One region of the Arthrobacter sp. KNU40 genome, then DNA from elsewhere that is predicted to be linked to it. Evidence: riboswitches for the same ligand, from Rfam matches in the RefSeq annotation. Region 1 holds a riboswitch; the other holds the start of a gene.
The links. A riboswitch is a leader RNA that binds a small molecule or an ion and turns the genes downstream of it on or off. The one in region 1 is predicted to bind glycine.

Region 1 (3,406 bases):
AGGCCGCGAGGGCCACTGACGTTGCTGTGAAAGCGACGAGGACGACGAGGATCCGGCACGGAGTCACGACGCCGCCCCCTTGGTGACCGCGAAGTCCCGTCCCAGGAGGTAGAGCAGCAGGCGACGGCCCGCCAACAGCGCTGATGCACGTGCAGCAGCATCCGGACCGGTAACCCCGTTGTAAGCCATGCGCAGGATGATGGGCATGCATGCCCGGACGCCCGGGAACCTGGGCCTCCCATCCGAGCCGTCCGACGACGCCAGCAGACCGGCTTGGAAGACCAGGGCATTGGCGACGTCGTCGTTCTTCGAGAAGAGCCCCCTGAAGGCGCCTTCAATCGCTTGGGCGCCGCTGGTATTCAGACCTTCCGTAGCGGGCACGCTAGTGTGCCCGGTGCTCTCCAGGGCTTGGAGGATGGCCGCTTCCGCCGCGGCCTCATTCGAGTTGGTCGAGGCGGGCGAGCTGGTCGACGTGGGCGAGCCGGTTGGCGTCGCCGCGCTGGTGGGCGTCACCGAGCCGGTGGGCGTCGCGGTGGCTCCGGCACAGGCCTTGGTCGGGCCACCGGTAGCGGTCCATGTGGCGTGGCTGGAGGGATTGGCAACGTCGTGGGTCGTCCCGGTCAGCGTCCCGGCCGAGATGGTGGCCTCGTACTCGCCTTCGAGGGTGGAGCCGTTGGCGCGCTGGGCGTTCCACACCACGATCACGTCGACGTGGTCGCCGGTAACGTTTCCGGTGAAGGTCCCGCTGAGGCTGGTGTCGCCGGCAGTGCCGCTCACCTGGTTGCCGTTCTGTTGGAAGGTGAACGTTAAGGTCCGGGAGCCGCCCTGGACCGTCGTCCAAGTACCGCTGATGTCCCAGCAGGGCGTGGCCGCAAGAACCGGGGAAGCGGTACTGATGCCGCAAAACAAGACTGCCAGCACCGACAGGGCGGCGAGGACCTTCGGTGCGGCTCGACCCGAATTGTGCATCGAAATGCGGAGGGGAGCTGTTGAGGTTCCTGCCATGGCGTCGACCTTTTCGACGGTCATCCGGCAAGGATGTCGGATTCCTTGGCGCCAAGGTACATCAGCCAACGTCAGGAATCAATGACTCAGCTCTTTGCGTGCCGCACAGGCACCGGATACCATGTGAGACGTGTCACCGAAAGGTGGCACGCGCTTATGATCTGCGGCGGGAGAGCCCTGCCGGTACGTTTCAGCAGGCGCCGTAGGAGCAAATCCTCCCCAGGAATCTCTCAGGCCCATGTACCGCCGCGGCAAGGCAACTCTGGAAAGCAGCCCGGGCAACCGGACTCACCGACGGTGCAAGCGTCCAGCCGCGAGGCGGCAACGCGGAAACTCTCAGGTCCAATACAGAGCGGGGAGGAACCGAATCATCGTGGTGCGTCCGCGCCACCTGAATTATGGAGTTCCTCATGACCCTGGCACCTGAAGGCCGTAAGCTGCTGCGCGTTGAACAGCGCAACAAAGCCGTCCCGGTCGAACGCAAACCCGAGTGGATCAAGGCCAAGGTCCAGATGGGCCCGGAATTCGTGGGCCTGAAGAACCTCGTGAAAAAAGAAGGCCTGCACACCGTCTGCGAGGAAGCCGGCTGCCCGAACATCTTCGAGTGCTGGGAAGACAAGGAAGCGACCTTCCTGATCGGCGGCTCCGAATGCACCCGCCGCTGCGACTTCTGCCAGATCGACACCGGCAAACCCTCCCCCGTGGACATGTTCGAACCCACCAAGGTCGCCCGCTCCGTCCAGGCCATGGCCCTGCGCTACGCCACCGTCACCGGCGTCGCCCGCGACGACCTGGAAGACGAAGGCGTCTGGCTCTACGCCGAAACCGTCCGCAAGATCCACGAACTGAACCCCGGCACCGGCGTCGAACTGCTCATCCCCGACTTCTCCGGCAAACCCGAACACATCCAAGCGATCTGCGACTCCGCCCCCGAGGTCTTCGCGCACAACGTCGAAACCGTGCCCCGGATCTTCAAACGCATCCGCCCCGCGTTCCGCTACGACCGCTCCCTGGACGTCATCACCCAGGGCCGGGCCGCCGGCATGGTCACCAAATCCAACCTGATCCTGGGCATGGGCGAAACCCGCGAAGAGATCTCCGAAGTCATGACCGACCTGCACGCCGCAGGGTGCGACCTGATCACCATCACCCAGTACCTGCGCCCCTCCGAACGGCACCTGCCCGTGGACCGCTGGGTCAAACCCCAGGAATTCGTCGACCTCGCCACCGAAGCCGAGGAAATCGGCTTCCTCGGCGTCATGTCCGGCCCCCTGGTCCGCTCCTCCTACCGCGCCGGACGCCTCTGGGCCACCGCGATGCGCAAGAAAGGCCGCGAAATCCCTGCCCACCTCGCCCACATCGCCGAAGGCATCCAGGACTCCGGCACCACCCGCCAGGAAGCCCGCACCCTCCTCGCACACCACGCGACGGCCTGATCGGCAAGGAGCCAGCATGTTCCCCACCCGGATTGAAATCATTCCCTCAGACGGAATCGTTGAGAAAGTCCAGGCCGCAGTGCCGCTTTCCACAACGCTCACAGTCACCTGCTTGCCCCATCACGGCATCGCGCGGACCATGGAGGCTTCCGTCAAGCTCAGCCTCCTGGGCTACAACGTGATTCCGCACGTCTCGGCGCGCGGGCTGGAGCACAGGGCGCAGCTTTCCGGCATCCTCCGGGACTGCGGGGCCGTCGGGATCACGGAGGTCTTCGCCATCGGTGGAGACGGACCTCTTGGTGCCGGCCCCTACCGATCGAGCCTTCCCCTCTTGGCGGACATCGCCGAGTACACCGGTGGCACCATCACAGCGGGCATCGCCGGTTACCCCGAGGGGCATCCTTCCGTGAGCGGGCTGGACTTGCTGGACGCACTGTTGGCCAAACAACACCTGGCGACGCACGTTGTCACGCAGATGTGCTTCTCCACCCCGACGATCCTCGACTACTCAGCACTCCTGCGCCGGGAAGGCGTCGAGCTTCCCGTATGGGCTGGGATTGCCGGGGCAGTTCCCCGGACCAAACTGCTGGCCCTGGCAACCCAGATCGGCGTCGGGACATCCCTGAAGTTCCTCAGCAATAAAGGAACCCTCGCCCGCAAGCTTCTCGGCGGAGACAAGTACTCACCGCAAGGCCTGGTTTCCGAACTCACTGCGCACCCGGACGGCGTCGCGGGAATACATCTCTACAGTTTCAACCGACTGGACATGCCCACCTGGGAGCGAAACGACCTGCCCGATCCTGAAGCCAGCGAACCTGCGTCCGCCTGACCGCTCACCGCTGACCACCTAGGTCCTGGGGACCCCTAGCTCCCCGGGACCGAAATCACGGCGACGGTCTTCTGGTTGTCATCGCGCAGTTCCACGCCCGAAATCCCGGCAAGCTGGACCGGCGTCGCGCCCGTGA
Region 2 (3,406 bases), 330 kb from region 1:
CGCCGCCACGGTGACGAGGGCGCCGCGTTCCTTGGCGGCGGCAATCACGGCGGAGTGGTCGAACACCCGGCCGGAAACGCCCGGCTGCTGCAGCACGATGCCGTTGATGTCGCCGTCGGGCAGGCCCTGGGACAGGTCAGCGATCTCCACCTCGAAGCCCAGCGCCTCGGCGCGGCCCTTCACGATGGCGATGGTCTGCGGGAGGCATTCGGCGTCGAGGACGGTCTTGCCCGCAGAGGCGGACTTGTTGGCCCTCCGCATGAGCAATACGGCCTCGGCGACGGCGGTGGCTTCGTCCAGCAGGGACGCGTTGGCCACCGGCAATGCCGTGAGGTCCTGGACCATGGTCTGGAAGTTCAGCAGGGCTTCGAGGCGGCCCTGGGAGATTTCCGGCTGGTAGGGCGTGTAGGCCGTGTACCAGGCCGGGGATTCGAGGATGTTGCGGCGGATCACCGGCGGAGTGACGGTGTCGTAATAGCCCTGGCCGATCATCTGCACGGCCGTCTTGTTCTTGGCCGCCAGCTTGCGAAGTTCAGCCAGGACTTCCACCTCGCTGAGGGCGTCGGTGCCGTGCTTGGACAGCCTAAGTGCAACATCCTGGCGGATGGAATCGGGGACAGCGACATCCACCAGGCCGTCAACGGAGTCGTAGCCGACAGCTTTGAGCATGATGCCAACATCGATTTGCCGTCGTGCGCCGATGTGTCGGTCTGCGAAAGCGGTGGGGGTTGATTGAACAGTCAAAAGGAACTCCAAGGTAGGGCCGACCGCAATGGCACGGCTTCGGTTTGGGTTCCTCCCCGCTCTGTATCGGACCTGAGAGATTCCGCAGGCTTGGTTGCCTGCTTGCACCGTCGGTGAGCCGGACCGAAGCCTGGCTGCTTTCCAGAGTTGCCTCGCCGCAGCGGTACGGGGGCCTGAGAGATTCCTGGGGAGGATTTGCTCCTACGGCGCCTGCCCGGTTGATGACTGGGAGGACTCTCCCGCCACGGTTCGAAAGGCATATTCAGATTTGGGGTGATTCGGCTCACACCATACACACAATGTCAACGCAGGGGCAACATCAGGTATCGGAAATAGCCGTCGGCAGAGGATCATCAGTCGAGGAGATCACGAAGCATAGCCGGAGTTGACATTCCTTGGTGACCTATCCCACACTGAGTCGGGCATCACCCAAACTGAATACGCTGATGATCTGCGGCGGGAGAGTCCTGCCGGTACATTCTGCAGTCGCCGTAGGAGCAAATCCTCCCCAGGAAACTCTCAGGCCCCCGTACCGCCGCGGCAAGGCAACTCTGGAAAGCAGCCCGGGAACTCCGGGCTCACCGACGGTGCAAAGCGGAACCATGCGAAAGCACGGGGCCGCGGAATCTCTCAGGTCCAATACAGAGCGGGGAGGAACCCGAATCATCGTGGCACGCTAATGCCACTTGAACGATGGAGTTCCTCATGACGATTCATCACCCGCCCGCCATAGCTAGTGAAACACCCCATCTTGATCGGCAGCTCAGCAACCGGCACATCCAGCTGATTGCGATCGGCGGCGCCATCGGCACAGGCCTCTTCATGGGTTCCGGAAAGACCATCTCCGCGGCCGGCCCGTCCGTGATCTTCGTGTACATGATCATCGGCTTCATGCTGTTCTTCGTCATGCGCGCCATGAGCGAACTGCTGCTGTCCAACCTGCACTACAAATCCTTCAGCGACTTTGCCGCAGACCTTCTGGGTCCGTGGGCAGGTTTCTTCACCGGCTGGACCTACTGGTTCTGCTGGGTGATCACCGGCATCGCGGACGTCATTGCCATTGCGGGCTACTCAAAGGAGCTCTGGCCGAGCCTCCCGCTGTGGATCCCGGGCCTGGCCACTATCGCGATCCTGCTGCTGCTGAACCTGACCACGGTGAAGGCCTTCGGCGAGACAGAATTCTGGTTCGCCCTCATCAAAATCATCGCGATTGCAGCACTGATCGTTGTAGGGCTGTTCATGATCTTCAGCGGGTTCCAGTCCGAGGCCGGACCGGCAAGCCTCACCAACCTCTGGAGCCACGGCGGCTTCTTCCCCCACGAATTCATGGGCTTCGTGGCCGGCTTCCAGATCGCGGTCTTCGCATTCGTGGGCATTGAGCTAGTGGGCACCACTGCGGCAGAGGCCAAGGACCCGGAGAAGAACCTGCCCAGAGCGATCAACTCCATCCCGGTGCGAGTGCTCCTGTTCTACGTGGGCGCCCTCATCATCCTGATGTCCGTCACTCCTTGGACCCAGTTCGCCGCCGGCCACAGCCCATTCATCGCCATGTTCTCCCTGGCTGGGCTCGGCGCAGCCGCCACCGTGGTCAACCTGGTGGTGCTGAGCTCGGCCATGTCCTCGGCCAACTCCGGCATCTACTCGACCTCGCGCATGGTGTACGGCCTAGCCCAGGAGGGCGACGCCCCGGCCCTTTTCAGCGGCCTGTCCCGGCGGAAGGTTCCCCGCAACGCCCTGTTCCTCTCCTGCGTGCTGCTGCTCTCCGGCGTCGTCCTGATGTACGCGGGACAGGACGTCGGCAAGGCCTTTGACATGGTCACCACCGTGTCGGCCGTCTGCTTCGTCTTCGTCTGGTCCATCATCCTGGCCAGCTACATCGCATTCCGTCGTCGTCGCCCGCAGCTGCACATCGCGTCCACGTTCAAGATGCCCGGCGGCATCGTGATGGTGTGGGTGGTCTTCGCGTTCTTCGCGTTTGTGCTCTGGACGCTGACCACCCAGTCGGACACGCTGACGGCACTGCTGGTCACGCCGGCCTGGTTCATCATGCTCGGTGTCGCGTGGTTCTTCCTGCGCCGCCGTCCAGCCCACCTGGCCCGCTACGCGAGGTTCCAGGACGAGCTCCAGTCGGACCAGGATGCCGCAGACGTGCCCCTCCGCGCGGGCGCCTAGGCGGACAATGACAACCACCTCTGCGGGGTGGGGGTTCACTTATGCATGGCCTCATGTATCTGGAGCGCAAACCAAAGCTGGGCCAACGTGGATGTTTCGGTCATGTCGAGCCCCGTCAACTCGCTGATTTTCCGGATGCGGTAAATGATGGTTTGTCGATGGGCGAAGAGCGCCGCGGCAGTCTTTTGCCACGACCTCTGGGCGTCCAGGTAGGTTTTCAAAGTCACGATGAGATCGCCTTCCTGGCTCTGTTCATACGTGAAGATCGGGCCGAGCAGCCGCTGAACCAACGCCGCCCCCTCCTCGAAACTGGTGAGCCCCAGCCACGAGGGCCCCTCGGCGTAACGGGACAGGTTTACGGCATTGCCTTTCGCTGAACCGAGCGCCCACAGCGATTCCTGCAGTGCTCGTTGGATGCCACCCGCAGACGTAGGGGAGCTGATGCCAATCCGAACCTCGGGCCCTGCGCAGTGGATCAATACGTCATCGG

Region 2: it holds a riboswitch for glycine, as region 1 does, so the genes downstream of both, cycA (D-serine/D-alanine/glycine transporter) here and lipA (lipoyl synthase) in region 1, are expected to answer to the same signal.

What each region holds. Positions count from the first base shown of each region.
Region 1 is NZ_CP195850.1:4,687,045-4,690,450, forward strand. It holds gene ACSKT0_RS21800 (hypothetical protein) at 64-1,029, opposite strand; glycine riboswitch at 1,163-1,261, shown strand; glycine riboswitch at 1,263-1,366, shown strand; gene lipA (lipoyl synthase) at 1,416-2,441, shown strand; gene ACSKT0_RS21810 (methylenetetrahydrofolate reductase) at 2,458-3,270, shown strand; gene ACSKT0_RS21815 (anti-sigma factor family protein) at 3,306-3,406, opposite strand, start outside.
Region 2 is NZ_CP195850.1:5,020,371-5,023,776, forward strand. It holds gene gcvP (aminomethyl-transferring glycine dehydrogenase) at 1-744, opposite strand, end outside; glycine riboswitch at 796-895, opposite strand; glycine riboswitch at 896-996, opposite strand; glycine riboswitch at 1,192-1,289, shown strand; glycine riboswitch at 1,291-1,399, shown strand; gene cycA (D-serine/D-alanine/glycine transporter) at 1,450-2,916, shown strand; gene ACSKT0_RS23420 (PucR family transcriptional regulator) at 2,952-3,406, opposite strand, start outside.